One region of the Aminipila terrae genome, then DNA from elsewhere that is predicted to be linked to it. Evidence: predicted binding sites of a transcription regulator. Region 1 holds the regulator's gene; each other region holds the start of a gene.
What was found. Region 1 encodes HrcA, which represses chaperone genes, less so after heat shock. Its sites were predicted from a motif close to TTAGCACTCNNNNNNNNNGAGTGCTAA; they were not measured.
Positions count from the first base shown of each region.

Region 2: htpG (molecular chaperone HtpG) is a predicted target of HrcA. The motif match lies at 7,126-7,152, and genes of this name have one in related genera.
Region 3: Ami3637_RS09905 (co-chaperone GroES) is a predicted target of HrcA. The motif match lies at 4,438-4,464, and genes of this name have one in related genera.

Region 1 covers NZ_CP047591.1:205,168-216,239, reverse strand. Annotated here, with positions in the region: gene Ami3637_RS01025 (ABC transporter substrate-binding protein) at 1-237, shown strand, start outside; gene Ami3637_RS01020 (branched-chain amino acid ABC transporter permease) at 407-1,285, shown strand; gene Ami3637_RS01015 (branched-chain amino acid ABC transporter permease) at 1,300-2,211, shown strand; gene Ami3637_RS01010 (ABC transporter ATP-binding protein) at 2,208-3,089, shown strand; gene Ami3637_RS01005 (ABC transporter ATP-binding protein) at 3,076-3,783, shown strand; gene hrcA (heat-inducible transcriptional repressor HrcA) at 4,006-5,052, shown strand; partial or broken gene grpE (nucleotide exchange factor GrpE) at 5,045-5,640, shown strand; gene dnaK (molecular chaperone DnaK) at 5,655-7,529, shown strand; partial or broken gene dnaJ (molecular chaperone DnaJ) at 7,727-8,862, shown strand; gene folE (GTP cyclohydrolase I FolE) at 9,207-9,761, shown strand; gene Ami3637_RS00975 (HD domain-containing protein) at 9,762-10,262, shown strand; gene folP (dihydropteroate synthase) at 10,289-11,072, shown strand, end outside.
Region 2 covers NZ_CP047591.1:2,168,570-2,179,641, forward strand. Annotated here, with positions in the region: gene Ami3637_RS10250 (PDC sensor domain-containing protein) at 1-342, shown strand, start outside; gene Ami3637_RS10255 (methyl-accepting chemotaxis protein) at 339-863, shown strand; gene Ami3637_RS10260 (methionine ABC transporter ATP-binding protein) at 1,246-2,283, shown strand; gene Ami3637_RS10265 (methionine ABC transporter permease) at 2,273-2,932, shown strand; gene Ami3637_RS10270 (MetQ/NlpA family ABC transporter substrate-binding protein) at 2,992-3,783, shown strand; gene Ami3637_RS10275 (hypothetical protein) at 3,910-4,518, opposite strand; gene murI (glutamate racemase) at 4,777-5,556, shown strand; gene Ami3637_RS10285 (cysteine-rich small domain-containing protein) at 5,587-5,901, shown strand; gene rplM (50S ribosomal protein L13) at 6,115-6,543, shown strand; gene rpsI (30S ribosomal protein S9) at 6,562-6,957, shown strand; gene htpG (molecular chaperone HtpG) at 7,220-9,139, shown strand; gene Ami3637_RS10305 (stalk domain-containing protein) at 9,356-10,279, shown strand; gene Ami3637_RS10310 (phosphohexomutase domain-containing protein) at 10,407-11,072, shown strand, end outside.
Region 3 covers NZ_CP047591.1:2,090,719-2,101,790, forward strand. Annotated here, with positions in the region: gene abc-f (ribosomal protection-like ABC-F family protein) at 1-445, shown strand, start outside; gene acpP (acyl carrier protein) at 625-855, shown strand; gene Ami3637_RS09880 (redox-sensing transcriptional repressor Rex) at 903-1,574, shown strand; gene Ami3637_RS09885 (4Fe-4S binding protein) at 1,637-1,807, opposite strand; gene Ami3637_RS09890 (Asp23/Gls24 family envelope stress response protein) at 1,881-2,690, shown strand; gene Ami3637_RS09895 (DNA-3-methyladenine glycosylase family protein) at 2,727-3,626, shown strand; gene Ami3637_RS09900 (DUF554 domain-containing protein) at 3,647-4,333, shown strand; gene Ami3637_RS09905 (co-chaperone GroES) at 4,517-4,795, shown strand; gene groL (chaperonin GroEL) at 4,814-6,439, shown strand; gene Ami3637_RS09915 (GGDEF domain-containing response regulator) at 6,630-7,526, shown strand; gene Ami3637_RS09920 (MATE family efflux transporter) at 7,551-8,852, shown strand; gene Ami3637_RS09925 (hypothetical protein) at 8,903-9,814, shown strand; gene Ami3637_RS09930 (alanine/glycine:cation symporter family protein) at 9,890-11,072, opposite strand, start outside.

The DNA of each region.
Region 1 (11,072 bases):
GTACATGACGCTTATAAAGTATTACTGGCAGCCATTGAAAAAGCAGGAAGTGCAGATTCCCAGGCAATAACGGATGCGCTTACAAAGGTTCAGGTTAAGGGTGTTACAGGAACTATAAAGCTTGGTGAAAAAACTCATAACCCTGAAGGAAAAGAAGCTGCTATTCAGAAAATTGTGCTGAATCCTCAGACAGGTGAGTATGAGTATAAATTTATGCAGAAGTATGGTGCAAACTAATATTTTTGCAAGGTAGTATCTAATAGGAAAATTTCAGGCAGCTAAAGCTGATGGAATTTCTGTATAAGACCTGCAGGCTACATAAATAGATGCGGGCAGGGCTTCAAAAAAATAAGGCAGTTTACCAAAGACTGCCTTATTTTAATAAAACTGTTAGGAGGGTTTGCAGTTGAGTGTATTTTTACAACAATTAATCAATGGTTTATCTATTGGAAGCATTTATGCACTAATGGCAGTAGGGTATTCATTGGTATATAGTATTTTAAACTTTTCAAATTTTGCTCATGGCGGGGTTATTATGTTAGGAGCATATATTGGTTTATATGCATTGCACTTATTACCTAACTCATTTTTAGGGGCTTTAGTTATAGCTGCTTTCGGAGCAGGTCTGATAGCTGTAGTTTTAGAGAAGGTTGCATACAGTCCACTTAGAAAAAGAAATGCACCGTCATTATATTTTATAATTTCGGCTATGGGCGCCTCAATATTCCTGGAAAATTTAGTTATAGCTACTATAGGACCAACTTTTAAAACATACCCACAAATTTTTAATCCAGTACCGTTTACCTTTGGCAATATTTCAGTCAGCAGAATTGACGTTCTGATGTTTGTAATTGCGGCAATCAGTCTGGCGATTCTGGTCTTTATTATAGAAAAAACAAAGGTGGGTCTGGCCATCAGAGCCTGCTCCTACAGCTCAAGAGGAAGCAATTTAATGGGCGTAAATGTAAACAGGATAATCTTTGTTATTTTCTTACTGGGAGGCATGCTGGCAGGTGTGGCAGGTATGCTGTTCGGTATGAAATATACCGTGTATCCGCAAATAGGTGTCATCACCAACAAATCATTTATTGCTGCAGTATTCGGAGGATTGGGAAGTCTGCCCGGTGCTGTAGTGGGAAGTCTGCTCCTGGGATTAATTGAAACATTGAGTTCTGCGTACATAGCTTCGCAATACAGGGATTTAATTGCATTTACATTACTTATTGTAGTATTGGTAATCCGACCTAGTGGTATTATGGGTAAGATTACTGAAGATAAGGCATAAAGGAGGTACTTTCTATGTTTAGTTGGTTTTACATCGAAGGTATCCTGATTCTGGTCGGTATCAATTTGATGGTAGTTTTAGGCTTGTCACTGCTTACAGGCTTCACAGGGCTATTTTCATTCGGGCATGCGGGCTTTATGGCTATAGGTGCGTATGTTTCCGCTATTTGTACCATGAATTATGGTATTCCATTTTATGTGGCCGTACTGATTGGTGGTATTGCTGCAATGTTAGCTTCGCTTTTTATCGGATATTTCACCCTGAATTTAAAGGGGGATTACTTCTGTATCGCAACCCTTGGATTTGGTGAAGCAGTCCGTTTAATATTTGATAATTTGCAATACGTAGGCGGGGCAAGAGGTCTGCCAGGAATACCTTTAGATACTAATTTGACGAATGTAATCGTTATAAACATTATAGCTATATCAGCTATGGCATTTTTAATTAAGTCAAGACATGGAAGAAATATGATTGCTGTAAGAGAAGAGGAACTGGCCTCACAGGCAATAGGAATTAACGTATTCAGTTATAAGATGACTGCCCTGGCAATTTCTGCCCTTTATGCAGGAATAGGAGGAGCTTTGTGGGCACATTATCTGGGATTTATACAACCTCTTATGTTCCAGTTAACCAAATCCACCGAGATGACCATCATGGTAATCTTCGGAGGCCTGGGAAGTATTACAGGAAGTGTAGTAGGTGCATTTGTACTGACATTCCTGCCGGAACTTCTCAGAGAATTTGCTCAATGGAGACTGGTAGTATATGGAGCTGCGGTTATTATCATCATGATTACAAGACCACAGGGTATGCTTGGCGGTATGGAATTCAGCATCAAAGGCATTATTCGTTTCTTCAGGAGAGGTGGCAGCAAAAAGGCAAAAGATACGGTTAATGCAGCAGAAAAAGGAGGTGCACAGGGATGACAGACGTTTTGACTATGAAAAATGTAACAAAGCGGTTTGGAGGCCTGACAGCAGTAGGCGATGTTAGTTTTACCATAAAAGAAGGTGAAATCTTTGGGTTGATAGGCCCCAATGGAGCCGGAAAAACTACGATTTTTAACCTGATTACTGCAGTGTATACTCTGAGTGAGGGAGAAATTTTATTTTATGAGGACCAGATTGCAGGGGCAGATCCCTATGGAAAAGGTTTTGTAAATAGTGTAAAAAGGCGTTTTAACTGGAAACCCTTGAAGCCCTATCAGATAGCTGAGAAAGGCATTACAAGGACTTTTCAAAATATCAGGCTTTTTAAGAAACTCAGTGTTTTTGAAAATGTATTGACTGCATGTCATCGTTCAGGAAGTTACGGACTTCTTCAATCCATTGTTCCCAGAAAACTACCTTTTACAAAGATGACATTGCCCTGGGCAGGATCCTTCTGTAAACAGGAAGAAATGCTGAACCAAAAAACTTCAGAGCTGCTTAAACTTATGGGGTTGTGGGAAGTAAGAGACATGGTAGCAGCAAATCTGCCTTATGGTATGCAGAGAAAGCTGGAAATAGCAAGAGCATTAGCCTTAGATCCAAAACTTTTACTTTTAGATGAGCCGGCAGCTGGTATGAATCCGGAAGAAACCATTCAGCTGATGGAATTAATAAGGCAGATAAGAGATGACTTTAAACTGACTGTTCTTATTATAGAACATCATATGGATTTAATAATGGGACTATGTGATAAGATTTTTGTTTTAAATTTTGGTAAAGCATTGGCGGAAGGTACTCCTGATGAGATACAGGACGACAAGCGGGTAATTGAAGCGTATCTGGGGAAGGAGGAAGACATCAATGTTGAAGGTTGACAATCTTAATGTACATTATGGTGGTATTCATGCTCTCAGAGGAGTGTCCATTGATGTACCAAATGGAGAAATTGTTACCATCATTGGCTCCAATGGTGCGGGTAAATCCTCATTATTAAATGCCATAAGCGGTATGGTTAAATATCAGGGTGATATTATCTATGAAGACCATCCTCTTCCGAAACAAGCCCACAAAGTTGTGAATGCAGGGGTTTGTCAAGTACCAGAAGGACGTATCATATTTGCAAATCTTACGGTACATGAAAACTTAAAAATGGGTGCGTATCTTAGAAATGATACCAAAGGCATTAATGAGGATTTTGAAAAAGTGTATAATCTTTTTCCGAGATTAAAAGAAAGAGAAAAACAGATTTCAGGTACTTTATCTGGAGGTGAGCAGCAGATGCTTGCTATGGGAAGAGGACTTATGTCTAATCCCAATCTGATTATGCTGGATGAACCGTCCTTAGGATTAGCGCCTCTTTTAATTAATACTATATTTGAGATTATAGTAGAGATTAAACGAATGGGTAAAACACTGCTGCTTGTAGAACAAAATGCCTTTAAAGCTCTTTCTGTTGCAGACAAGGCCTATGTATTGGAGCAGGGAGTGATTACCGCTTCAGGAAGTGCAAAGGATCTTTTGGCGGATTCAACCATACAGGAGGCTTACTTAGGCAAAAAAAATAAATAAAATTAGTAAATAAAAAGAATATTTACTGTTAGAAGCCGGCATTGTCCAAATATTTTATTTGGCATTGCCGGTTTTTATATAATACAGGTTAATTTCAGTGGTTAAAATGAAAAATTATATATTTTTTTACAAGAAGTGTTGACATTAATATCTAAGAGTGTTAAATTAAAAATGTGATTAGCACTCATGCTAAGCGAGTGCTAACAAGGAAGGGTGAGAAAGATGGATTTAAACGAAAGGAAATTGAGAATATTACAAGCTATTATCGGTGATTTCATCAGAACAGGTGAACCGGTTGGATCCAGAACTCTTTCCAAAAAGTATGAGTTAGGCGTTAGCCCAGCTACTATTCGCAATGAAATGTCGGATTTGGAAGATATGGGATTTTTAACACATCCTCATACTTCCGCAGGCAGGGTTCCTTCTGATAAAGCATACAGACTGTATGTAAATGAACTTATGAGAAAGAAGGAGCTTACTATTGAGGAAAAACAGGTCATATCAGACAAACTTCATAGTGATATATCTGAATTTGAAAAAACGATAGAGCATGCTGCCAGTTTGTTATCTGAGATAACAAATCTGACATCTTTTGCCATGACACCGAAAACAGATGAAGATATGCTTAGATTTATCAATATTCTTCCTGTTGACAGCAGTACTGTAGTACTTATGATTGTAGCAGAAAGTGGTAAAGTTTCTAATACGGCACTTAAGCTTAAAGCCCCATATACAAAGGAAAATCTTGAGTTATTATCAAAATCCATGACTTATAACTTTAGAGGTAAAACCATAAGTGAAGCATTAACTGTTGATATCATAAAGTGTTTTGAAACAGATTTAGAGGCCATGGAAACTCTGGCAGAAAATATTATGCCAAATTTCATGAGAACTCTTGAAAAGATGTTAAATGTAAATTTGTACATGGATGGGCTTACCAATATATTTTCTATACCAGAGTACAATGATATAGATAAGGCGAAAATGTTTTTAGAGTTGCTGGATAAAAAAGAGGATTTCACCAGGAAACTTATAAACAGGGAAAATGGTGTAATCATAACCATAGGAAATGAAAATGCTGATGATATGATGCAGGATTGCAGCCTGATTACAGCAACTTATCATATAGATGGTAAGCTTGTTGGAAAGATAGGTGTAATTGGACCAACAAGGATGAAATACGACGAGGTAACTTCCGTTATCGAGTATGTAACAGAAAATTTGAATAACACTTTTAAACTGACAGGAGGTAACGAGGACGATGAATAAAGATCAGACAGCTACTGAAAATAAGGATGCCATTGAAGATGTGGACACTCAGGTAACTGATGATACGGAAGCTATAACAGAAAATGAGAATGCTGAAGAAAAATGTGTTGAAGGGGAAACTGAAGAAACACTGACAGATGAGGCAGATGGTAAACAAACAGAAGAGGCTGCAGCAGGAGACGAGGAACTAAACAAAAAGTATCTCAGACTTATGGCAGATTTTCAGAACTATAAAAGAAGAACCGAAAAAGAGAAATGCGACATTTATGCATATGCAAACGAGAAAATCGTTTCAGAATTGCTTGATGTTATAGATAACTTTGAGAGAGCTCTTGCACACGGCGAGGGTGACGAAGGTTTTGTTCAGGGTATGAACAATATATTTAAAATTTTCAAGGGGTACTGGAAAAAAGCGGATTAGAAGAAATAGAAGCATTGGGAATTGAATTTGATCCAAATTTCCACAACGCAGTAATGACAGAGGAAAGCAGCCAATATGAAAGTGGCTGTGTAACTGAAGTCCTACAAAAAGGATATAAGCTAAATGGTAAAGTAATAAGACCTAGTATGGTTAAGGTCGCAAATTAGGGAGGTAATATATTATGGGAAAAGTAATAGGTATAGACTTAGGTACTACAAATTCCTGCGTAGCTGTTCTTGAAGGTGGCGAACCTGTAGTAATTGCTAATGCAGAAGGAAACAGAACTACTCCATCAGTAGTTGGTTTTACAAAAAATGGTGAAAGATTAGTTGGTGAAACTGCAAAAAGACAGGCAATCACTAACCCAGACAGAACTATTTCATCCATTAAAACTCACATGGGTTCTGATTATAAAGTTGAAATTGATGGAAAACAATACACTCCACAGGATATTTCAGCTATGATTTTAAGTAAGTTAAAGGCAGATGCAGAAAGTTATCTTGGAGGTAAGGTAACAGAAGCTGTTATTACAGTACCAGCTTACTTTACAGATGCTCAGAAACAGGCTACAAAAGATGCAGGTAAGATTGCAGGTCTTGATGTAAAGAGAATTATCAATGAACCTACAGCAGCATCTCTTTCTTATGGCCTTGATAAAGATAATGGTCACCACAAGATTTTAGTATATGACCTGGGTGGCGGTACATTTGATGTATCTATTCTTGAACTGGGTGATGGCGTATTTGAAGTACTTGCTACAAATGGTGATACTAAGCTGGGTGGAGATAACTTTGATAAGGTACTTATCGATTACATGGCAGATACCTTTGCAAAGGAACATGGCATTGATTTAAGAACAGACAAGATGGCTCACCAGAGATTAAAGGAAGCAGCAGAAAAAGCTAAGAAGGAACTGTCAAGTTCACAGACAGCTAACATCAACCTTCCATTTATTACTGTAAGTGCTGACGGCCCGCTGCATATGGATATGGACATTACAAGAGCCAAGTTTGATCAGTTAACTTCAGATCTTGTAAACAGAACAATTGAACCAATGCAGAAAGCTATGAAGGATGCTGGCGTAACAAATGCTGATATTGCCAAGGTAATCCTGGTTGGTGGTTCAACAAGAATTCCTGCAGTTCAGGATGCTGTTAAGAGAGTAACTGGTAAAGAACCATTTAAGGGTATCAACCCAGATGAATGCGTGGCTGTTGGTGCAGCTATTCAGGCTGGTGTATTAACAGGTGAAGTAAACGATGTATTGTTGCTTGATGTAACTCCACTTTCACTTTCTATTGAAACATTAGGAGGAGTTGCTACAAAGCTGATTGAAAGAAATACTACTATTCCAACAAAGAAGAGCCAGGTTTTCTCCACTGCTGCTGATAACCAGACAGCTGTAGATATTCATGTTATGCAGGGTGAAAGAGAAATGGCCGCAGGAAACACAACTCTTGGACGTTTCCAGCTTTCAGGTATTCCACCTGCACCTCGCGGAATTCCTCAGATTGAAGTAACATTTGATATCGATGCCAATGGTATTGTAAATGTTAGTGCTAAGGATATGGGAACAGGTAAGGAACAGAGAATCACAATCACTTCTTCAAGCAAACTTTCAGATGAAGAAATTCAGGCTAAGGTTAAGGAAGCTGAACAGTTCGCAGAAGAAGATAAGAAGAAAAAAGAAGAAATTGAAATCAGAAACAGAGCAGAAACTTTAGTATATGAAACAGAAAAGAATCTGAAGGATTTAGAAGCAAACTTATCTGAAGATGAAAAAGCTAGTATCCTGGCTGCTAAAGACGAACTTTCAAAGGCTCTGGAAGGAAATAATTTAGAAGAAATGAAGGATAAGACAGATAAACTGACAGAACAGTTCCACACTATTTCCGCTAAGATGTATCAGCAGGCACAGGCAGCTCAGCAGGGCGGTGCAGCAGGTTTTGATCCTAACATGGCAGGCGGCATGGGCGGAGCTGCTCCAGAATCAGATTCTCCAAAACGTGATAACGTTGTAGATGCTGACTATGAAGTAGTAGATGATGACAAATAGTTGACATATGAACCTGCATGGGGTAATATTGATACGGTTTGAAGTTCTGCACACGTCTATGATGTGACAGCAGACCTCATACAAAAATTTCAGCAGTTACAGCTGCAGGAAATTTTCAATTAAATGTAAAATAAGCACTCCTTCAGGCAGGGAGTGCTTATCAGTTGATATTAATTAATGCAGAGTGGAGAGAAAAAATGGCAGATAAGAGAGATTATTATGAAGTCCTTGGAATCCAGAAGGGTGCAGATGAAAGTGAGATAAAAAGTGCTTTTCGTAAGATGGCCATGAAGTATCATCCTGACAAAAACCCTGGGAATAAGGAAGCTGAAGAAAAATTTAAAGAGATAAACGAAGCATACAGCGTTCTTTCCGACCCTGACAAGAAGAGTAAATATGATAGATTCGGTCATGCCGGCGTAGATCCAAATGCAGGTTTTGGCGGTGGCGGCGCAGGTTTTGGCGGCTTTGAAGATATATTTGACATGTTTGGAGGTATGTTTGGAGGCGGCTTTGGCGGCGGAAGCTCAAGGAGACGTAATGGACCTATGAAGGGTCGTGATTTGCAACAGGAAGTTGTTATTTCTTTCGAGGAAGCTGCTTTTGGTGCAAAAAAACAGATAAAGCTTTCCAAGTACGTTCAATGTGAAAAATGTCATGGAACAGGTGCAGCAGAGGGCACTTCAAAAAAGACTTGTCCAACATGTAATGGTACGGGTGAAGTGAGAACAACTCAGAGAACTCCTTTTGGACAGTTCCAGAGTGTTTCGCCTTGCCAGAATTGCGGTGGCAGTGGTCAGGTTGTTGAAAAACCTTGTCCTGATTGCAGCGGCAGCGGAAAAGTCAGAAAGACTGTTACTATTTCAGTAGATATTCCGGCAGGTGTTGATAACGAATCTGTTATATCCATAAGGGTCAGGGGGAACCTGGGACAAATGGCGGACCAAATGGAGATTTATATGTTGTCATAAGAGTTAAATCCCATGCCCTGTTTAAGAGAGACGGTCAGGATTTATGGCTGGAAATGCCAGTTTCCTATGCACAGGCAGCCTTAGGGGATGATATCATAGTTCCTACTTTAACTGAAAAGGTATCTTATTCTATTCCGGCAGGAACCCAGCCTGGCACAGTATTCAGGTTAAGGGGTAAAGGCATTAAAAGCCTTAGATCCTCAAGAACAGGAGACCTTTATGTAAAAGTTATTCTGGAAGTTCCAACTAAGCTAAATGCAGAACAGAAAAAGAAGATAAAAGAGCTTGGGGAGATTCTGGATAATGACAACCATGGAAATAAGAAAAGTTTTTCAGATAAAATGAAAGAACTTTTTAAATGAATAAAATACAACTAATTTACAATAGATGGAGCTGATTCAATAGTGTTTGTTAGCATATAATTACTCCGAAAAATTATTAAAAAATTGTATTGAAAAAGCTCCATTTTGTATATATGGCTCATAAAGCATTTTGAATGGACCCCCATAAGTTAGAAATTATTTAGGGCTAACTTATGGGGGTCTGTTCATTTGTGCACCATCTTTTTGAGTTAATAATATGACTGGTTAAGAGCTAACAAACAGAAACCCTTATAATTGACATATATCGTTGAATTTTGTATAATTAAGTCCATTAATTCTGTAAAAAAATTTACTATTGTATTTAGGAAAGAAGTTGGGTTAAAGTGATTGATAAAAAGAAAATTACGGCAGGTGTAAAACTGCTTTTAGAGGGAATTGGTGAGGACGTTTACAGAGAAGGGCTCCTGGAGACACCAGAGAGAGTTTCAAGGATGTATGAGGAACTGTTTAGTGGAATGTATGAAGATGCCTCAGCCCATCTAAGCAAACGATTTCATGTTAAAAATAATGAAATGGTCATTGAAAAAGATATTGTGTTTTATTCCATGTGTGAACATCATATGCTGCCATTTTATGGTAAAGTGCATATTGGATATATTCCCAATGGAGAGGTTGTTGGTCTGAGTAAACTGGCAAGAACAGTAGAGGTATTTGCAAGGCGGCTACAACTTCAGGAACAGATGACAGCTCAGATTGCAGATGCATTGATGGATAACCTTTTACCCAAAGGGGTTATCGTAATGATCGATGCTGAGCACATGTGTATGACCATGAGGGGGATTAAAAAGCCTGGAAGCAAAACGGTTACAGTCGTCACACGGGGAGAATTTTCTCAGGATGAAACCTTACAGAATAGGTTCTTCCAGATGGTGAAATAAATGGAATTTGTGGATAAACTTATAGGGAACCCTGTATATATTGAATATTTAAAGGAGATTGAAACGGCAGAGACTCAGAGAGTATTTTGCTGTCATGGAATGGCACATTTTCTGGATGTAGCAAGAATGGCATATATATATAATTTAGAGGAAAAGCTGGGACTGGAGAAAGAAATGATTTACTTAACCGCATTACTGCATGATATTGGCCGTGCCAGGGAGTATAAGACTGGGATTCCTCATGAACAGGCCAGTAGTGAAATAGCGGTTTCCTTACTTTGCGAATTAGATTACCCAGAAGAAAAGGCAGTGATGATTGTAAGAGCTATAGCCGACCATAGAAACAGAAATCTTCAAAATATTTGTTCGGGTGAAACCTCGGAACAATTAAATATTATTATAAATATGGCGGATAAACAGTCACGAAATTGTTTTTTCTGCAAGGCTTATGAGATGTGTAACTGGAGTCCTGATAAAAAAAACAAGTTCATTATCCAATAAGGTTGTAAAGAGGAAAAGGTGACAGAATGATTATAGGAAACAAAGAGTTTGACATACAAAACAAGACATATGTAATGGGAATTTTAAATGTAACACCGGATTCTTTTTCGGATGGGGGAAGATGGAACAATGTGGATGCTGCTTTAAAACATGCAGAGCAGATGATTTCTGAGGGAGCTCACATCATTGATGTGGGCGGTGAATCCACCCGTCCGGGGCATACAAAAGTGGAAGCAGAAGAAGAAATCAGACGTACTGTACCGGTAGTTGAAGCTATAAAAAAGAGGTTTGATATTCCCATTTCTATCGATACTTACAAAAGCAGCGTAGCAAAAGAAAACCTTTTAGCTGGAGCGGATCTTGTAAATGATATCTGGGGATTAAAGTATGATGATGAAATAGCAAAGGTGATTGCAGATGCCAGTGCAGCCTGCTGTCTCATGCACAATCGTGATAATACCCATTATCATGACTTTATGGAAGATGTAAAAAATGATTTAAAAGAAGTCATTACCATAGCTAAAAAAGCAGGAATAAAGGATGAAAAAATTATTCTGGATCCAGGAGTGGGCTTTGTGAAATCCTATGAACAGAATCTGGAGGTCATTCACTGCCTGGAGCAGTTTCGTGAACTGGGATATCCCGTGCTCCTGGGTACTTCCAGAAAATCAGTTATTGGAACGGCTTTGGACTTACCGGCAGATGAGCGCCTTGAGGGTACTCTGGTAACAACGGTTATGGCTGTAATGAAAGGGTGTGCTTTTGTCAGAGTTCATGATATAAAGGAAAATGTCAGAACTATAAGAATGA
Region 2 (11,072 bases), 1.5 Mb from region 1:
CAGTTTGCAGCTGGACATCTTGACATACAGTTAAATCAGTCTTATGATGGAGAATTTGCAAAGCTAAAAGAATCCCTGCTCCAGGTATCTAAAGTGTTTAAGAGTACCATAGGACAGATTATAGAAACCTCAGAAAAGGTTGCCAGTGGTTCAGGACAGATAGCTAATGCAGCCCAGATGCTTGCTCAGGGAGCTACTCATCAGGCAAGCACAACAGAGGAATTAACAGCAACTATAAATGAATTATCTGACCGTGTAACAAAGAATGCTGACCACGCTATGAATGCTTCAGAGCAGGTAAGAATTGTAGGGGGACAGCAGACCAGAGTAACGAGCAGATGAGACAGATGATTACTGCTATTGCAGAAATCAATGAAAAATCTGCAGAAATAGGAAAGATTATCAAAGTAATTGAGGATATAGCCTTCCAGACCAATATATTGGCCTTAAATGCTGCAGTAGAGGCTGCAAGAGCAGGAGAGGCAGGTAAGGGATTTGCAGTAGTGGCAGATGAAGTAAGAAATCTGGCAAGCAAGTCAGCTGAAGCAGCTAAGGATACGACTCACCTGATAGAAGAAACGGTAAAGGCAGTAGAAAACGGAACCCAGATTGCTAACAAGACAGGAGAAATGCTGGGTGAGGTTATTGAAGGAGTTTCCCAGACAGTAGACCTGATAAACGAGATTTCTTCAGCATCAGTAGGACAGGCAAGTGCCCTGAAGCAAACCCTGGAGGGTGTAGAACAGATTAGTTCTGTTGTACAGACAAATGCGGCAACGGCAGAAGAAAGTTCAGCAGCAAGTGATGAACTTTCAAAGCAGGCAAATGCATTACAGAGCGTTGCTTCACAATTTAAAATCTAAATAATGGATAATAATTAATTAAGTTTTTAGATGACAGAAAAAGGCTCTTTATGATAAAATTAAAATCATAAGGAGCCTTTTTGAGGGGTAAAACACTGTTGACAACATAAAAAATCCGTGGTATATTTATTTTTAATTTCTATAGGATAAATATGAAATATAAGGAGGACAATCATGAACACTATAAATAATCACATGATTAAGACTATGTTGATGAGCTTCTGTGATTACATGTGCATGTATATGTGTGGCATCATGGATTATTTACGTGTGCGTCTGATTATGTAGTTTTATAGTCTGAGCTTATATGTATAGATTATAGAAGGCAGGTACATGCGTGTACCTGCCTTATTTTTTAGAAGATCAGAAAAGGAGGAACAGGATGAAACCTGTAATTGAAGTAAAAAATGTTTCAAAAATATTCAAATCCAAGACTAGTAATGTTGAAGCATTGAAAGACATTAATCTGGAAATCCAGAAAGGTGAAATATTTGGGATTATCGGAATGTCCGGAGCAGGTAAAAGTACATTGGTACGGTGCCTGAATTACCTGGAAAAGCCGTCAGAGGGAAGTGTACTCATAGAGGGAGAGGATTTAGGAAAATTAACGGAAAAAGAACTTAGGAAGAAAAGAACTGAAATTTCCATGATCTTTCAACATTTTAATCTGTTAATGCAAAAGAAAGTAATTGATAATATTGCTTTTCCGCTGATTATTCAGGGAGTTAAGAAACGGGAGGCCAGAAAAAGAGCAGAGCAGTTGCTGGAAACGGTAGGACTAAGTGACAAGGCAAATGCTTATCCAGTTCAACTGTCAGGGGGACAAAAACAGAGAGTTGCCATAGCCAGAGCATTGGCAGTTAATCCTAAGATTCTACTTTGTGATGAGGCAACCAGTGCCCTGGACCCGCAAACTACGGAGTCCATTTTAGAACTTCTTCAGGAGATTAACTATAAATATGGAATTACCATTGTAATTATAACCCATGAAATGGCTGTAGTTCGAAAAATCTGCACTCATGTGGCTATTGTAGAAAAAGGCAGGATTATTGAGCAGGGAACTATGGTGGATATTTTTAACCATCCAAAGTCAAAGAAAGCACGGGAATTAATAATCGGGCAAAAGGAAGAGGAAACCTGGACTGGAGAAAGACGTCTGAAAGAACGTTTGGAGCAAACAGACAAGATTCGTATTGTCTTTTCTGAGAATTCTGCCTTTGAACCTGTTATTGCAAATATGGTTTTAAAGTTTGGCACACCTGTGAACATATTAAAGGCTGACACAAAAAATGTGGGAGGGGTTGCAAAGGGGGAAATGATTTTAGGCATTCCCCAGGACAAAAATATTCAGATAAACATAAAAAATTACCTGCTGGATTGTGGGCTTGAAATAGAGGAGGTTATGGAAGATGTGGAGTAGTGAAATAACAGACATGCTTATAAAAGGCACTGGGGAAACCGTTTACATGACTTTGGTTTCTACTTTGCTGGGATATTTGTTTGGCCTGCCTATGGGAATCTTATTGGCTATTTCAGATAAAGAAGGCCTTAAGCCAAATGTAGTTATTTACAAGGTTCTGGATTTTATAGCAAATGTGGTGAGAAGTGTACCTTTTCTGATTTTATTAATCGTTATCATTCCTTTTACAAGAGTAGTTGTTGGACAAAGTTATGGTTCAACTGCTACCATTGTTCCATTAGTGGTAGCAGCAGTACCGTTTATTGCCAGAATGGTAGAATCATCCATAAAAGAAGTAGATTATGGCGTGATTGAAGCAGCTCAGTCCATGGGTGCAGGAACATTTTCAATTATTACCAGAGTGCTTTTAGTGGAAGCAAGAACATCTATTATCGTAGGGGCTACAATTGCCATTGGAACGATTCTGGGCTATTCTGCCATGGCGGGAACTGTAGGCGGAGGAGGCCTTGGGGATATTGCTGTTCGTTATGGGTACTATAGATACCAGACAGATATTATGCTGGTTACTGTTATTCTGTTAATCATACTTGTACAATTGTTTCAAACAGTAGGCATGAAAGTGTCAAACCGTTTAGATAAAAGAAAATAAGAAGGAGGATTTATTATGAAAAAAGAGTTTTAGCAGGAGTTTTATCCCTTGTTTTAGTTATGGGACTGTTAGCTGGATGTGGAAGCAAGACTGAGAAAAAGGCGTCTGAAACAACTGATTTGAAGCCAATCAAGGTTGCAGCATCCGCTACACCACATTCAGAGATACTGGAAAAGGCTAAAGAAATTCTTGCAAAAAAAGGCTGGGATCTGCAGGTTACGGTGTTTAATGATTATGTACAGCCTAATGAAGTAGTAGAAAGTGGAGCATTTGATGCCAATTATTTTCAGCATGTTCCTTACATGAACAGTTATAATGAAGAAAAAGGCACACATCTTGTAGATGCAGGAGACATTCATTATGAACCATTTGGAATTTATCCAGGCACAAAAAAGAGTTTAAAGGATTTAGCAAAGGGAGACGTAATTGCAGTACCAAATGACACTACCAATGAGGCAAGAGCATTACTATTATTGCAGGATAATGGCGTAATTACTTTAAAAGACGGGGCTGGATTGGAAGCTACAGTAAATGATATCAAAGACAATCCGTACGGTATTAAAATCGAAGAACTGGAAGCAGCACAAGTTTCACGAGTTGTTAAAGAAGTTGCATTTGTTGTATTAAATGGAAATTATGCTTTAGAAGCAGGATTCTCTGTAAAGAAAGATGCCATTGCATATGAAAAATCAGATTCTGAGGCAGCAAAAACATATGTAAACATTATTGCTGTTAAAAAGGGAAATGAAAACAGCGAAGGAATAAAGGCTTTGGTAGATGTACTGAAATCAGATGAAGTTAAGAAATTTATTAATGACAAGTATGATGGAGCAGTGATTCCTTTTCAATAGCAGGTATATAATTTAATTGAAAATAGACAGTTCAATGAGATAAGTTTAGGGCTGAATCCTGTATGGCACAGGATTCAGCCCTTTTAGCATGTACACAATTCATCATTCATATTTTACAATTATGAATTATTTTATGATAAGTATCTGTTTTGCAGTTTTACCGTCATCACTCAAACTTACGGCTATGGTTGTACCCACAGATAAGTCTGAGATGGCAGCAGAAGAAGTACTGTTTTTCATGTAACCGATTTTTGTAGAATCATTAATATTAATGGTAAGAGTTTCGTCTGTAAGGGTTATATTACTTTTTTCTGAAGGAGCTGCTTTTTCGTCTGCAGGCGGAATCTGTCCGTCAGGAGGGTTCTGACCGTCAGGCTTTTCAGGAGGCTGGCCCCCAGGTGCATTTTGGTCATCCGGTTTTCCAGGAGGATTCTCACCGTCGGAAGGATTCTGCCCATCAGAAGGAGCCTGGACGGCAGATGGAGTCTGTCCATCAGGAGCCTGTTCCTTTTTTCCCTGAGGAGGCTCGGTAGGATTTGCAGTGCCCAGAGCAAGTGTAATTTTATTATCTTTTATGGATTTAATCTGGCCATATTGAAGAGTCTGTTCATTTTCTGACTGAACCGATGCTTTACTGTTTTTACCCGTTTCCTTTACAGCAGTTGAACCGCAGGCAGTTAAACTTAATGCAGCAATTAAGAAGCCGATTAAAAAACATATTGTAATTTTTTTCATAAATATACCTCCAAATTACATTTAATTGATGAGAGTATTATATTTGGTGTATGCAATGATTTTGTGATGGAATAAAGAAGAAATGGAGAATATTGTAAATCAACTTTTAAAACAAAAGGTCCTGTAGTAAAATTTATGATGATTGAAATTTATGGTGATAAAGTATATTATGTTAATATGTTCTTTTTGCAATTCTATAATTGATAGGGTAAATGGAATAATAATTTAAAATTTAATTAGAATTCAGGGATGACTAGTATGATAGAAAAATATAACAACCCGGTTGCTTTTTTAGATTCGGGAGTTGGTGGTATCAGTGTGCTGAACGAAGCTGTTAAAATGATGCCAAATGAAGATTATATTTATTTGGGAGATTCCAGAAATGCTCCCTATGGGACGAAAACAACGGAAGAAGTACGGGACTTAACAGAAAGAAATGTTGAATTTCTATTAGAACAGGGGGCTAAGGCAGTTGTAATAGCCTGTAATACCGCAACCAGTGCAGCCGCCGACTATTTGAGAGATAAATATAAGGAGGTTCCCATTATCGGAGTGGAACCTGCACTTAAGCCAGCAGCATTAAATAATGAAGGGGAAAAAATATTAGTAATGGCTACTCCCATGACCCTTGCTGAAAGGAAGTTTAAAAATCTCATGACCAGATATGAGGAGTATGCTAAAATTGTACCTGTACCTTGTGGAGGCCTCATGGAATTTGTAGAAATGGGAAAACTGCAGGGAAAAGAGCTGGAAGAATTTTTAGGTACCCTTTTAACTAAAAGCGTATGTGAGAGCGCTAAAGCGGTTGTACTTGGATGTACTCACTATCCATTTATAAAAGACATTATATTGAAGATAATAGGTCATGATGTTCAAATTTATGATGGAGGAGAGGGTACAGCCAGACAGCTTAAGAGAAGGCTCAGCAGAGATAAAATCCTAAGCCAGAGCAAGGATCCAGGCCAGATAAAAGTGATTAATACATTGAATGACGACAGTATGATGGAATTATCAGAAAAGCTGTTAGTAAGAAAATGACAGTGGCTGATGAAAATATGGAGGTAAACGATGGAAGAAGAAAAGAAGGACTTAAAAGGGACCGGGGAGGAACAGCCTCATTGGGTCGGAAAGGAATATTCATTTTTTAACCACAGTAAGTGTGAATATTTCCCCTGCCACAAAACCAATAAACCTGAAGAGTTTAACTGCCTGTTTTGCTATTGCCCTTTATATGCATTAGGAGACAAATGCGGCGGTAATTATAAGTATAATGAAGAAGGGGTAAAGGACTGCAGCCAATGTAAACTGCCCCATGTGAGAGAGAATTATGGCTATATCATGAAGAAATTTTCTGAGCTTATCGAAGTGGCTAAAATAAAATAGAAAATTTTTATTGACTTAAATACTGAAAAAGTGTAAACTAATTTTGCATTGTGTGTAACAATGCCTGGTTGAGAATGTCAAAAACCTTTTAAGGTTTTTTTCATAAGGGTGCAGGCTGGGAAGGACCGGCCGTGGCCCGCAAAGTTATAGTAAGATTGCCGAAAGTGATTGACTGGTAAATTTGGTCAATTTTAGTAGGTGAGGAGGTAAAAAATGAAATCATTTATTGCAAAGCCTCAGGAAGTAGAGCACAAATGGTATGTGATCGATGCTGAGGGCAAAACTCTTGGTAGACTTGCATCCGAAGTTGCTGCAATCCTTAGAGGTAAGAAAAAGCCAATCTACACACCACACGTTGACTGCGGTGACTATGTAATCGTTATCAATGCAGAAAAAGTAGAAGTAACAGGTAAGAAGAGAAAAGAAAAAATCTATAAGAGACATACTGGATATCCAGGCGGCCTTAGAGAAATCACTTTTGAAAAGTTACAGGCCAAGAAGCCAGACGAAATAATCAGACATGCGGTAAAAGGCATGATGCCAAATGGAAAACTTGGCAGACAGATGTATAAAAAACTAAAGGTTTATGCTGGTGCTGAACATGATCATGCAGCGCAGAAACCTGAAGTTTGGGAATTTTAGGAAGGGGAGGAATAGACAATGGCAAAGATTCAGTATCAAGGAACAGGAAGAAGAAAGTCTTCAGTTGCTAGAGTTCGATTAATCCCTGGAAAAGGTGAAATCATCGTAAACAAGAAGCCGCTTGAAGAGTATTTTGGAATGGAAATCGTTAAAAGAGAAGTTAGAAGACCTTTTGAGGTTGCTGGATGTGAAGGAAAGTTTGACGTAATCGCTACTGTAAATGGTGGTGGATTTACTGGTCAGGCAGGAGCTTTAAGACATGGTATCTCAAGAGCACTTTGTGTAGCTGACAAGGAAGCATTCAGAGCTGTACTTAAAGCTGCAGGATTTTTAACAAGAGACCCTCGTATGAAGGAAAGAAAGAAGTACGGTTTAAAGAAGGCAAGAAGAGCATCACAGTTCTCAAAGCGTTAATTTTATACCGGTTCAGAGAAAAGATCAAAGCTCTGCAATCTTACAGGATTGCAGAGCTTTTCTTTTTACTCAGATTTCGCAAGCCAGTATCGAGAATAAGACAGTAGTAAGGAATTTTTTTGCTTTTAGGTCTTGATTTTTGTCAGCAGGCGCGGTATATTATATTTGTTAGCACTCTTTATAGATGAGTGCCAAAGAACGAACAGGGGTGTTTATATACTAACTATATAATATTACATAAGAGAGAAAGAGGGAATATTACATGGCAAAGAAACAATTTAAAGCAGAATCAAAGCGACTGCTGGACTTAATGATTAATTCTATTTATACGCATAAAGAAATCTTTCTAAGAGAGATTATTTCCAACGCAAGTGATGCTATTGATAAGTTATACTATCTTACCCTTACTGAAAATACTGGCATATCAAGAGAAGATTTTTATATCAGGCTTGCAGTAGACAAAGATGCAAGGTCATTAACCATAACCGATAATGGAATTGGTATGACTAAAGATGAGATGGAAAATAATTTAGGTACCATTGCCAGAAGTGGTTCTCTTCAGTTTAAAGAAGAGAATGCAGACAAAATGGAAGGCAAAGATGAAATTGACATTATTGGGCAGTTTGGTGTAGGCTTCTACTCTGCATTTATGGTGGCTTCAAAGATTCAGGTTATCAGCAAAGGCTATGGACAGGACCAGGCGTATATGTGGGAATCTACAGGGGTCGATGGCTACAGCATTACAGAGTGCGATAAGGATGATGTAGGTACCCAGATTATTTTATATATCAAAGAAGATACGGAAGACGAAAAGTATGGAGAATACTTACAGGAATATAAGATTAAAGGACTTATTAAGAAATATTCCGATTACATTCGATATCCAATAAAAATGAATGTTGAGAAACATAAAATGAAAGAAGCCACTGAAGAACAGAAGGCTGATAAGGATTATACACCTGAATATGAGACTTATAGGGAAGATGATACTTTAAATAGTATGGTACCAATCTGGAAAAAGAGTAAAGGCGCCATTACAGAAGAGGAGTACAACCAGTTCTACAAAGAGAAATTCTTTGATTTTGAAGATCCTGCAAAAGTTATCCACACAAATGTTGAAGGAGTGTCAACTTACAATGCATTAATGTACATTCCTGCAAGGACCCCATACAATTATTACACAAAGGAATATGAAAAGGGGCTGCAGCTTTATTCCAGCGGAGTATTAATCATGGAGAAATGTGCGGATCTTCTGCCTGATTACTTCAGCTTCGTAAAAGGCCTGGTAGATTCACAGGATTTATCCCTGAATATTTCCAGAGAAATGCTTCAGCATGACAGACAGTTAAAGGCCATTGCAGTGAGACTGGAAAAGAAGATAAAATCTGAACTGATTGAAATGCTCAATACAGACAGGGAAAAGTATGAAAAGTTCTTCGAGAATTTTGGCATGCAGCTTAAATTTGGAGCCTACAATGAATATGGCATGCACAAAGATGCCGTAAAAGAATTGCTAATGTTCTATTCTTCATCAGAAAAGAAACTGGTTACATTCTCAGAATATGTTTCAAGAATGAAGGAAGATCAGAAGTACATTTATTACGCCTGCGGTGAGAGCAGAGAAAAGCTTGATAAGCAACCGCAGACTGAAATGCTTAAAGATAAAGGATATGAAATCCTTTACTGCACAGATGAGATTGATGAATTTGCCTTTAAGACTATTGGATCCATCGAGGAAAAACAATTTAAATCGGTTTCCAGTGACGATTTAGGCATTGAAGAAACTGCTGAGGAGAAGGAAGCATTAGAAAAGCAGAAGGAAGAGAATAAAGATCTGTTTGAAGCAATGAAAGAAGCTTTAGACGGTAAAGTTTCAGAAGTCAGAGTTTCTCAGAGACTGAAGAGTCATCCTGTATGCTTAACAAGCAATGGAGAGATTTCCATTGAGATGGAAAAAGTCCTGAACTCAATTCCTGCAAACAATGATAAGGTTTCAGCGGAGAAAGTTCTTGAAATTAATGCAAATCATAAGGTATTTGAATCCCTTAAGGCTGCTTATGAAAATGATAAGGATAAAGTTAAAGACTATGCAAAACTTTTGTATAATCAGGCTCTTTTAATTGAAGGAATGCCAGTTGAAGATCCTATTGAATTTTCCAACGCAATATGCAATTTGATGTAATTGCATTACTGGCAGATTATAAAATTAGATCAAATAAATAAAAAAACAAAATATAAAACCTGCTTTAATTACAAGGCAGGTTTTATGTATTTAGTAGATAAATTCATCATATTTAAAACAATTTTAGGAATTTGTGGAACCTTTCTTTAATTTTGGCTGTCTAAAATAAAAACAAGAACATTACACTAGTGATAATGATATGAACAAGGAGAAATTATGAAGAAAAAAGCTATTATTAAAATATTGTCAGGAGTTCTTTGCTTAACTATGCTCATGTCAGCTACAGCTTTTGCAGAAACAGGAATACATAAGGATTTAGTGCCAACAGCCGATAATACGGTTTTACAGAATGTAAAACAGCAGGATGAACCATATCTCACAGAAGAAGGTATTATTACAAGCACAGAAGAAAAGGAAGAATCCTATCGGGTTCAAATAGATAATGATAAGATGGGCATGGTTTTTTATATTAGTAAGGATGCCTTTATTATTGATCAGAAATCAGGGAAAAGGTTAACAGCTAAAGATTTAAAAAATCAGATGAAGATTACAGCCATACTCCCTGCAAATGCTCCAATGACCCTAAGCCTGCCACCCCAGACTTCACAAGCTGTAGGATTTATTGTAAGAAGTGATACAGGCTCCATGGATGTATCTTTATATAATGATACGTTGGTGAATAAGGACAATACCTTAAAACTGAATCTGTCAGAATATACTCAGATTGTTGATGCCAAAGGAAATGACAAAATGTATACGGCCAAGGATATCAGGAACAAGGAGTGCGTAGTTCTCTATGCAGTATCTACAAAGAGTATTCCGGCCCAGACAGTTCCTGAGATGGTTATTATTTTGGACAAGGACAATAAACCAGAAACTTCTGAAGCAAAGTATGTATCTCTTAGAAGTGAAGCAGAGGCCAAAGGTTATAAGGTAGAATGGACGTCACATAAAAAACCAGTTGTATTGACTAAAAATGATATGAAAATTGAATTGACCATGGGAAGTGATGATTTTAAATTTACCCATCTGACAAAGGACTTAAAACCTTTGGATCAAATGGATAAAATGGATTTACCAGCAGTTCTTAAAGGAGAACAGACTGTGGTTTCCAACCATTTTATAGAAGCCTTAGAATAGATGATAAAAAACTGCTCTACCAGAGCAGTTTTTCTTATTTGGTAGACTGAAGGAAGAATTTCATGTATACTATATCCGATTAAATGTAAGAAAAAAGTACGGAACAGACCTATAAAAGGAGGCACAGATGATGAATCGTGATTATAAGAAATTACAAAATGGCAGTGATATAAGGGGCATAGCTCTGACAGGAGTAGATGGGGAGCTGCCTAATTTAGGAGAACAGGAAGCGGCCAATCTGGCAGCTGGGTTTTTATTGTGGTTATCCAGAAAAACGGAGAAAGAACCCAAGCAGCTAAAGATTGCAATTGGATCTGATCCAAGGCTTTCTGGCAGGGATTTGCTCCATGGAATTCTCCATGGAATTCTGCCTTATGGGGTCACTATTTTAAATTGCGGGCTGGCTTCCACTCCGGCAATGTTTATGTCAACTGTTTTTCCAGAGTTTAATTGTGATGGAGCAATTATGATAACTGCCAGCCATCTCCCTTTTAACAGAAACGGATTTAAGTTTTTTGACAAAAAAGGAGGACTGGATAAAAAGGATATCCAGCAGATAATTGCCTGCGCTGAATCGGATGAACAATTAAAAGAATTAGGAGAAAGAGTAAATAAGGAGAGCACTAATCTGGTACAAGATGAAAAAGTGTATTCTTCTATGAAGGCTGATTTAATGGGGGCTTACTGTGATTTCCTTAAAAATAAGATAAAGGATGGAGTGAAACACCAGAAGTGTTATGAAACACCATTGAAAGGGCTGAAGATTGTTGTGGATGCCGGCAATGGGGGCGGA
Region 3 (11,072 bases), 1.6 Mb from region 1:
AAACAAGGTTCCTACCAGAATCATGGAACTGGATACAGATGGCATGACAGCATATCTGGGTTCGTATGATTATTACATGGAAAAAAAGCAGGAAATTGTGTCAGGAAAAAAATATTTAAATGAGTTGAGCAGCGTTCAAAGCTTAAAAGATGAAGAGGTTTCGGAGGAATCAGAGTTTAAAAACCTGAGTTCCAGTGAACAAAGAAGAATAAATAAGGAGCTTGAAGCAAAAGCTAGAAGAAAGGAACGGGAGCAAAAAAAGCTGGAAGAGGAAATAGCAACACTGGAAAAACAAATTGCAGATTTGGAAAAAGAAATGTGCAAACAAGAGGTTTTCAGTAATCACATACTCCTTGCAGAATACCACGATAAAAGTGAGACTTGCAAAGCCAGGCTTTCCGAAACCTATGATAATTGGCTTTTAATACAGGAAGAGCAGGAATAATTATTGTGAAAAAATTGTGTTAATTTGTGTTAAAAATTATACAAAAATTTTTAAAAATGCTCTTGCATATCCTATAGTAGTAAATTATAATGAATTTTAGTCAATAGGACATAGAAAAAAATGAAATTGAGTGAAATGTATAGGAAATATATAGTTTCTAAAGTATGGAGGTTAGTTATATGACATTTGACAAAATAAAGGAAATTATTATTGAGCAGTTAAGCGTAGACGAAGCACAAGTTACTCTTGACACTCATCTTATGAAAGATTTAGAAGCTGATTCACTGGATGCAGTAGAAATAATCATGGCAATCGAAGATGAATTTGACATCGAAGTTCCAGATGAAGACGCTGAAAAGTTCCAGTGCGTTGGTGACATTGTTAAGTACGTTGAAGAAAAATTAAACTAGTCATCAGATGAAAGCCCGCAGATAGCGGGTTTTCGTTATTATTGAATATGGCTGGATATAAAAAGGAATTTGTGAAAATGAAAAAAGGTTCAAAAATATCAAATGCGGTAATTAAGCGGTTACCTAGATATAGAAGATATCTTAATGAGCTCAAAAGAAAAGGTGTTGATAAAATCTCTTCAAGAGAGTTAAGTGATTTAATCGGGTATACAGCTTCTCAGATCAGACAGGACCTTAACAATTTTGGGGGCTTCGGTCAACAGGGTTATGGCTACAACGTGGAAGCATTATATAATGAAATCAGCAGCATTTTGGGGCTTGATAAAGAATATAAAATGGTTATTGTAGGAGCAGGAAATCTGGGACAGGCCATTGCGAATCATACTTCATATTATAAAGCAGGATTTGTTGTATGTTCTTTATTTGAAGTAAATCCAAAGCTTGTAGGAATAAAGATAAATGATATCGATGTACGTGACTGCGAAGAACTGGTACCGTATATTGAAGATAACAGTATTGATATAGGAATTATCTGTACAACGAAAGATGCAGCACAGGAAGTGGCAGATAAAATGTCCTTTGCTGGTGTAAAAGGCATATGGAATTTTGCCGCTGTAGATTTGGAAGTTCCAGAAACTGTTGCAGTAGAAAATGTCCACTTAAGTGACGGGCTACATTCACTGGCATATCATATTAATAGAAATCATTATTTTGAATAGAAAATATGAAAATAACCGTTTCAAAAGAAACGGTTATTTGTTATAGTAGAACTTATAATAGATTAACCTTCTACGATAGCATCAACAGGACATGCATTAGCGCATGCACCACAATCAATACACTTGTCAGCATCTATAACTCTAGCGCCGTCACCCTCAGAAATTGCTTCTACAGGACATTCTGGGTCGCAAGCTCCGCAGTTGATGCAAGCATCTGTAATTTTGTAAGCCATTGTTGATAATCCTCCTTTTTTAAAGTGCTCAAAAGCCAATTAGATTATATCAAAGGGAAATGGAGAAGTAAAGATGAAAGTTTATTCTCTTGTCGGAAAAAGCGGAACTGGGAAGAGTTATCAGGCTATGTCATTATGCGGCAGAAAGGACATCCCTGCCATTATTGATGACGGCCTGTTTATATATGAGAGCCGGATTTTACAGGGTCAGTCCGCCAAGCGGCAGACGACAAAAATCGGGGCCATAAAAACAGCCTTATTTACAGATGAAGAACATCGTCAAACTGTTGCCAAAAAAATTAAAGAGATTAATCCGGATAAGATACTAATATTAGGTACTTCTACGGGAATGGTGAACAAAATTGCTGAGAGGCTGGAACTACCAGAGATAGAAGAACGGATTTTTATTGAAGATATTACAACGGAAGCTCAGAGAACAGCAGCCCGAAAGCAAAGGGTGGAACTGGGCAAACATGTCATTCCTGCACCAGCAGGTCAACTGAAAACGGATTTTTCAGGGTATTTCCTTCACCCAATCCGTATGATCAGGGGGTTTGGCTTTGGAACCAAAGAAAACATCCAGGAAAGGTCTGTAGTCAGGCCTACATACAGTTATCTGGGTGAATTCTTTATTTCTGATAAAGTTGTGAATGATATTGTATACTATCTGGGAGAAAAGAACGAGGGCGTTCATTCAATAGTGAGGGTACTTACCCAGAACACCAAAACAGGTATAGGATTAACAGTTACAGTGAATATGAACTATGGAAATCAGGTTATGGAATGTGCCCGGGAGCTGCAAAGGGAAATTACCGAGCATGTAGCCTATATGACGGCTTTTAATATTCATTCTGTAGATGTAGAGGTTAAAGGATTAGTATAAATTATAAATGCAGGAAAAACGGACTTGGAGAAAACAATGGTAGTCACAGAAAAAGTCAGAGATTTTAATCTGGACCACATATTTGATTGTGGGCAGTGCTTTCGATGGAACAAAGAGGAAGATGGAAGCTATACGGGTATAGCCTTTGGGAGACCAGTAAATATATGTTTTGAAATAGATAAAGAAGAAGAGAACCAGGGCAGGCTTTCTATAGATAATATTGACGAAAAGGAATTTAATCAATACTGGAAATCCTATCTGGATTTAGACAGGGACTATGGGCAGATAAAGGCTGTTTTAGGGGAAAAAGATTTAATTATGGCTGAGGCCATAAAATCCGGACAGGGAATAAGAATATTAAAACAAGATCCATGGGAGACCCTGGTGTCTTTTATCATATCCCAGAACAATAATATTCCCAGAATCAAAAAATGTATTGAAGGCTTGTGTGAAATGTTCGGAGAGAGTGCAGGAAATTTTCGAGGAAAAAGATATTTCGCTTTTCCCAAGCCTGAAGCCCTGGCTCAATTGACGGAAGTTGACTTAGCCCCTGTTAAACTGGGATACAGGGCAAAATATATAATAGAAACTGCCAGAAGAATTGCTGCTGACAATGCCAGCCACTTAAAAGAAGAGCACACGGATTTGCTGACACTGGAGCAGCTTTGCCACGCAGAGACCCAAAAGGGCTATGAGTATTTAATGAGTTTATGTGGTGTAGGACCTAAGGTCGCAAATTGTATTTTACTGTTTGGTATGGGAAAACACGAGAGTTTTCCTATTGATGTGTGGGTTCGTCGTGTGATGCACAGACTATATGGTATAGAGGAAAATGATATGAAAAGTATGTCGGATTATGCCAGTGAAAACTTTGGACAATATGGAGGCATAGCGCAGCAGTATTTATTCTATCACATAAGGCAGTTGGAGAAATAAGTAGGGAGATGGTGTTACACATGCTTGGACCAATAGTAAACGCTGCAGCTATCATTGTATGTGGGCTGGCAGGAACGTATGTAATAAAAGGGGTACCTGAAAGATTTGAAAATCTGGTCATGAAGGCTATTGCTCTTTCTCTTATATACATAGGAATATCCGGAGCATTAGAAAATAAGAGGGTAATGATTCTGATTCTAAGCCTGGTAATTGGAGCTATTGTAGGGGAAGCAATCAATATTGATTTGCAGATGAACAGATTTGGGAAATGGGCAGAGAAAAAGCTGGGATTTTCAGAAGGTAACTTCGCTAAAGGGTTTGTGAATGCATCCATTTTATTCTGTACGGGGTCCATGGCCATAGTAGGGTCACTGGAAAGTGGACTGCAGGGAGATTGTGAAACCTTGTTTGCCAAAGCCATACTGGATGGAGTAATCGCTGTGGTATTTGCCTCACAAATGGGGGCTGGTGTGATATTTTCTGCAATTCCGGTGCTTATTTATGAAGGGGGCATTGCCCTAGGGGCAACTTTTATGAAAGGAATGCTTACGGAGGATATCATTACAGAAATGTCTGCTGTAGGAAGTCTTTTAATTGCAGGTATAGGCTTTAATTTCATGGAAGTCAGGGAAATTAAGGTTGCCAATCTGATACCCGCTATATTTTTGCCGTGGCTGTTTATCGCTCTCGAGAAAATGTTTACATAATAATATTTATTGGAAATATAGTGCTTGACTTTGTTGTCGTACTATTTTTATCCATAAAATTAAAAAAAAGTATTGACATTGGGAAAGATTAGTTTAAAATATAGTTAGCACTCAGGGATAATGAGTGCTAACAAAAACATAAATAATAAAATTATATATATCAAACAACAGGAGGTATGAAAAATGAGTTTTGGAATTAAGCCACTTGGCGCTAGAGTAGTAATTAAGATGGTTGAAGCAGAAGAAAAGACCAAGAGCGGTATCGTTCTTCCAGGCCAGGCTAAAGAACAGCCACAGATGGCAGAAGTGGTTGCTGTAGGACCTGGAACAGAAGAAGAAAAAATGGAATTAAAAGCTGGCGACAAGGTAGTATTCTCAAAGTATGCCGGGACTGAAATCAAATACGCAGGTGAGGAATACACCATTATGAGCCAGAAAGATATTTTGGCAATTGTAGAATAAGAAAGAGGGGAATTGAAAATGGCTAAGGATTTACATTATGGAGAAGATGCTAGAAGAAAATTACAGACTGGTGTTGATAAGCTTGCAAATACTGTAAAAATTACATTAGGACCTAAGGGCAGAAATGTTCTTATTGAAAAGAAATTTGGTTCACCACTTATTACAAATGACGGTGTTACTATTGCAAGAGAAATCGAACTTGAAGATGCAGTAGAAAACATGGGTGCACAGCTTGTTAAAGAAGTTGCAACTAAAACAAATGACGTGGCAGGTGATGGTACTACTACTGCTACACTACTTGCGCAGATTATCATTAAAGAAGGATTTAAAAACGTTGCCGCTGGAGCGAACCCAATGGTATTAAAGAGAGGTATCCAGGGAGCAGTGGACGTGGCTGTTGAAGAAATCAAGAATATTTCAAAGCCAGTTGAAAGCAAAGGAAGCATTGCTCAGGTTGCATCTGTTTCAGCTGCAGATTCAAATATCGGAGAACTTATTGCAGAGGCTATGGAAAAGGTTGGTAAAGATGGTGTTATTACTGTTGAAGAATCAAAATCCATGGGTACAACTCTGGAAGTAGTGGAAGGTATGCAGTTTGACAGAGGTTATTTATCCGCTTACATGGTAAATGACACTGAAAAGATGGAAGCTAACATGCAGAACCCTTACATTTTATTAACAGATAAGAAGATTTCAAATATACAGGACATACTTCCTATTCTGGAACAGATTGTTCAGCAGGGAAGAAAGCTTCTGATTATCGCTGAAGATGTTGATGGTGAAGCTCTTGCCACATTAGTAGTGAATAAGCTAAGAGGTACTTTCGACTGTGTAGCTGTTAAGGCTCCTGGCTTCGGTGACAGAAGAAAGGCTATGATGGAAGACATCGCTGTTTTAACTGGTGGTACAGTAATTTCTGAAGAAGTTGGTTACGACATAAAAGAAGCTACTTTAGATATGTTAGGTACTGCTGCATCAGTTAAGATAACTAAAGAAAATACTGTTATCGTTGATGGAGCTGGTAATGCAGAAGAAATCCAGAGTAGAATTAAGCAGATCAAGCACCAGTATGATGAATCAACTTCCGATTTTGACAAGGAAAAGCTTCAGGAAAGACTGGCAAAACTGGCAGGCGGCGTAGCTGTAATCCAGGTAGGTGCTGCAACAGAAACTGAACTGAAGGAAAGAAAATTAAGAATTGAAGATGCTCTGAATGCAACAAAGGCTGCTGTAGAGGAAGGTATTGTTGCTGGTGGTGGTGTTGCTCTTGTTAACGCAATTCCAGCTGTTAAGAAATATGTTGAAACCCTTTCAGGGGATGAAAAGACTGGTGCTGCAATTATCATGAGAGCACTGGAAGAACCAGTTAGACAGATAGCTGAAAATGCTGGATTTGAAGGTTCTGTTATTGTTGCAGAAGTTAAAGGCAGCAAGATTGGTGTGGGATTCAATGCATCAACAGAAGAATATGTTGACATGATTAGCGCTGGTATCGTAGATCCTGCTAAGGTTACTAGATCAGCACTTCAGAATGCTTCATCTGCATCTGCAATGCTTCTTACAACCGAAGCTGGTATTGTAGATATAAAGAAAGATGAACCGGCTATGCCTCCAATGGGCGGCGGTATGCCAGGAATGATGTAGGGTTTATAAAACTCAGCAAAATCAAAATATAACATGCAGGGGATGTCTCAGATAATCTTTCTGAGACATCTTGTTTTTTTGTGAATTTACAAATATTAAATAAGTTTGTGCAATTTAATATTTAATTGAAATATAGATTTGGTTATGTTAGAGTAAAAAGATAATAAGCAGTTAAAGGCAGGGTACTAAGTTGGAAACCATTCTGATAATAGATGATAGTTTTTTTAATATTCAATTACTAAAAGGTATATTACAAAAAGAATATAACATAATTTATGCAGATGAAGGTAAAAAAGGGCTAGAAATTGCAAAACATACACAGCCTTCACTTATACTCCTGGATATTGAAATGCCAGGGCTCAATGGCTTTCAGGTCATGGAAAGACTGCAGGCAGCCAAGGAAACTCAGCAGATTCCCGTGGTATTTCTTACGGGTGTAGATGATACAGCCACAGAAGAAAAGGCATTTTTCTGCGGGGCGGTGGATTACATCAGAAAACCTTTTTGCTGTAACGTAGTGTGTGCAAGAGTTCGCACACATATCAATATGTTCAGATATAGAAAGATGCTGGAAACCCAGATGTATATAGATGTACTGACCGGATTATATACAAGAAAACACTGCATTGATTATACAAGCAAACAATGGAAGTATTGCATAGAGAATAAAGTTCCTTTTTCTTTAGGAGTTGCGGATATAGACTTTTTCAAAAGAGTAAATGATACCTATGGTCATCAGGAGGGGGACAGGGTCCTGAGCGCCGTCGCCAACATTATGAAACAGGCCATGCCGGAAGAAAATAACTACATCGCCCGTATGGGTGGAGAAGAATTTTTTCTTATCCTGGTCGGCGAAAAAAGAGCCTCAGCTTGTGAGATTATGAAAAACGTATGCAATGCGGTAGGGCAGAAAAGTGTCTGCAAAGTGGGCGGTAATTCTGAAGAAGAGATTCGTGTGACCATAAGCATTGGGGGAAGTACCATTATCCCTTCGGAGAGAGACTCGGTTGATGCTTTTACGGCAATTGCCGATAAAATGCTGTACGAAGCAAAAGGAAAGGGCAGGAATCAGGTTATATGGATTTAACCTTTTATAGAGGAATAAAAGCTAATGAAAGAACGAAATGTAGCAGAGCAATTTTCTAAATATGTCATACCTTCCATGCTCACAATGATTCTAACCGGTTTCTATGGAATAGTTGATGGTTTTTTTATCGGACAGGTTATGGGAGACGATGGATTGGCAGCCATTAACATTGCATGGCCGCTGTTAAGCTTAATTTCATCAGCAGGCATAGGCATAGGAACTGGCGGGGCTATCATCATGTCTATTAAAAAGGGAAGTGGTGAATTTGAGGAAGCCAGAAAAGCAGAAGGTACCACTATTGTAATGCTATTTTTTGCCTCCGTTGCCGCTACCATAATATATCTGTTTTTTTCACCAATGTTTCTTCGATTTCTGGGAGCTGACGGTGTTTTATTTAAATATGGATTAAGTTATATGAAGGTTATAGCCTGGGGCGCCTTTTTTCAGATCATGGGTGCGGGACTTAATCCTATATTAAAAAATCTGGGAAAACCCGTTTTCGCCATGCTCATCATGATCGTGGGTATGTTTGTAAACATATTTTTGGACTGGGCTGCCTTGTATGTCTTTGACTGGGGCCTTGGAGGCGTTGCTTTTGCCACCTGTGCAGGGCAGGCGTCTGTGGCTGTCTTTGCAGCAATGGCAGTGATAAAAGATAAACTTGGTAATAGCTGGTATATACCAGATAGAAAACTGAGTAAAGATATATTGAAAATAGGTGCATCTCCTTTTGGCCTGACTATGGCACCGGGAGTTGTTATTATATTTACAAATCTTCAGGCCCTTCACTATGGAGGAACAGCCGGGGTTGCGGTGTATACGGTGATGTCGTATGCCGCCTATCTTGTTTACAGTCTGATGCAGGGTCTGGCAGATGGTGTACAGCCGATTATCAGTTTTTGCAAAGGGGCAGAAGACTATCCTGCGCTTAAACATGTGGTAAAAAAAGCATTTGGCCTGGCAGGTATAATATGCGTCATATTAATGGCTGCCACGGCACTGGCAAGATATCAATTCCCAATTATCTATGGTGTGTCTCAGGAAGTAGCAGCTGCCTCAGTTCCGGCAATGCTGGCCCTTGTTCTGGCTATACCCTTCATTGCCATTGCCCGAATTATGTCGGCATACTTTTATGCCATAGATGATGGACGAAATGCATCCATACTGGTTTATGCAGACCCCTTTGTGTTTACTCCCATATTCTTACTACTTTTGCCGATATTTTGCGGCATTTCAGGTATCTGGCTTGCCTATCCGGCTACACAGATATCCATCTCACTGCTTTCAGTAATGCTTAAAAAAACAAGTAATAGGGGTTTATTATAGACCAAGGAATTTAGCTCTATTATTAATAGAATTGGGAAGGAAAATTGGGAATGTACAAAAGAAAGGTAAGGAGAAATGTAGATAAAGAGAATATAGGTAAAATAGTAAATAAAAATCAATATAACTTTAAACAAATTTCAGAAATACTAGGATGCATTGTAGCGATTATAGCTATTTTATCAGTAGTGATTACTGCTATACTTAAATATATTAGTTTTGGCAGGTGCCTTTATTTTGATTTTGACTTGAATTATTATGATTTTTCATTATCTAATATAGATACATTCGTGTTTTTATTAGCCTTAGGAAGTGGAATTGTAGCAAGCCTTTTATATGCAGGGATTTACCTAATAAATAATAAAGTTGCAATATTTATCAAAAATAAATCTCATGAAAAGATAGTAAAATATATAGGAGTTATATTTGAGGTTATTGTTATATTTATAGGTGTAATAGCTCTCTCTTGGTTCTTATGCCCCGAAAAAAATATAGCAACATTTTTTTCGGTTTTTATTTATTTATATCTATTATGTATATTTGCTTGGACAAATAATATTCAAGTAATTATTGAAAAGAGGAATTGGGTCAGAAATGGGTTAATTGTTATATTAATTTTAATGACTGCATTTGTGCCAACAATGATGAAATTTAAATACAATGAAGCTAAACAACAACGAACGTTTCCTATTATCTCTGAATGGAAAGACGACAATTTGGTAAATTATGTAGTGATTAGCGAGGGGAAGCAATATTATTCGGCATATTTATGTGAGTTAACAAATTTGGATGGAATTGATGTATTAAATATAGCCACTGAAAAGCATAAATACTTTGATATAAATAATACGCAGACCATTTTAGTGGAATTTGATAAAATAAAAAAATTTACAGCAAAAGCATTAAATATAAATCAATATAAAGCATGGGAAGAAGAATATAATTCTGGTGAGAAACTTTACTAAACAATTACTAAGAAGTAATTTATTTAGTAAAGTTTTTCAATATATAATACAAATATAATTAACAACTAAGTAAAATTAATGTTTTTTTATGTCTTTTAGATAGTAATTTGGACCTGAGAAAAACTCCTTTTTCAATGCGACTACCTGACCGCTCATGAGAAGCAAGCCTGCCATATTCGGAAGCATAGTTATGCCAAGTATTACATCCAGAAAAGAAAAGACAGTTTCCAAACCTCCTAATGCACCTGCAAAAATAGCCAGCACATAAAAGATCTTCAAAAACTTGGCAATTTTAGTCCCAAAAAAGAATTCACATTGCTTTTCTCCATAAAAAACCTGAACAATAATTGTTGATATGACAAACATCAACATGGAGAAAGAGACCATCAGTCCTCCAATCATATCCCCGAATACAGATTGAAAAGCCAGTGTAGGCATGGAGGCTGCAAGAGAAGCATCCACCTGAGTCCAGATACCAGTAGTAAGAACAACTAACGCGGACATGGTGCAGATAATCAGACTGGATACAGTGATTTCAAAAATACCCCAAAGGCCCTGTCTGACAGGATGGTCTGTGGTGGCAGCTGAGTGGGCTACTGGAGCCGTTCCCATTCCTGCTTCGCAGGAATACGTACCCCGTGCAATGCCCCATCTCATGGCAGCAGCCATGGAAGAGCCGGTTAGGCCGCCTGCAGTAGCAGAAGGGGTAAAAGCAGACTTAAAGATCAAAGTGAGAACATCAGGCAGAGCAGTGATATTACAGAGTACCACTACCAGAGCTCCCAGAACATAAAGGCTGGACATAAAGGGCACCAGCTTTGAAGAGACACTGGCTATTCTGGTGATACCACCATAAACAATGACTGCAACGAATAGGGTTAAGATAATCCCCGTTGTTATATTGCTTACCCCCATAACCCCTACAGTCTGGGTAGCAGATACAGACTGGGCTGCTACAGAAGCTGCAGAGATAATCATAGTGAAAAAAGCAAAAATAATAGCCAGAGTTTCACCGATGGTTTTGTTGGGTATTCCCGCGGCCAGATAGTACATGGGACCTCCCACGTATTGCCCGTCTTCATTAAGTTCTCTGTATTTGACACCAAGTACGATCTCCGAAAACTTGGTGGCACAGCCGATGAGGGACACAACCCACATCCAGAAAACAGCCCCCGGACCTCCAAAGGCAATGGCGATAGGCACTCCTACAATATTAGAAGCACCAATGGTGGAGGCTAAAGCCGTGGTTGCAGCCTGA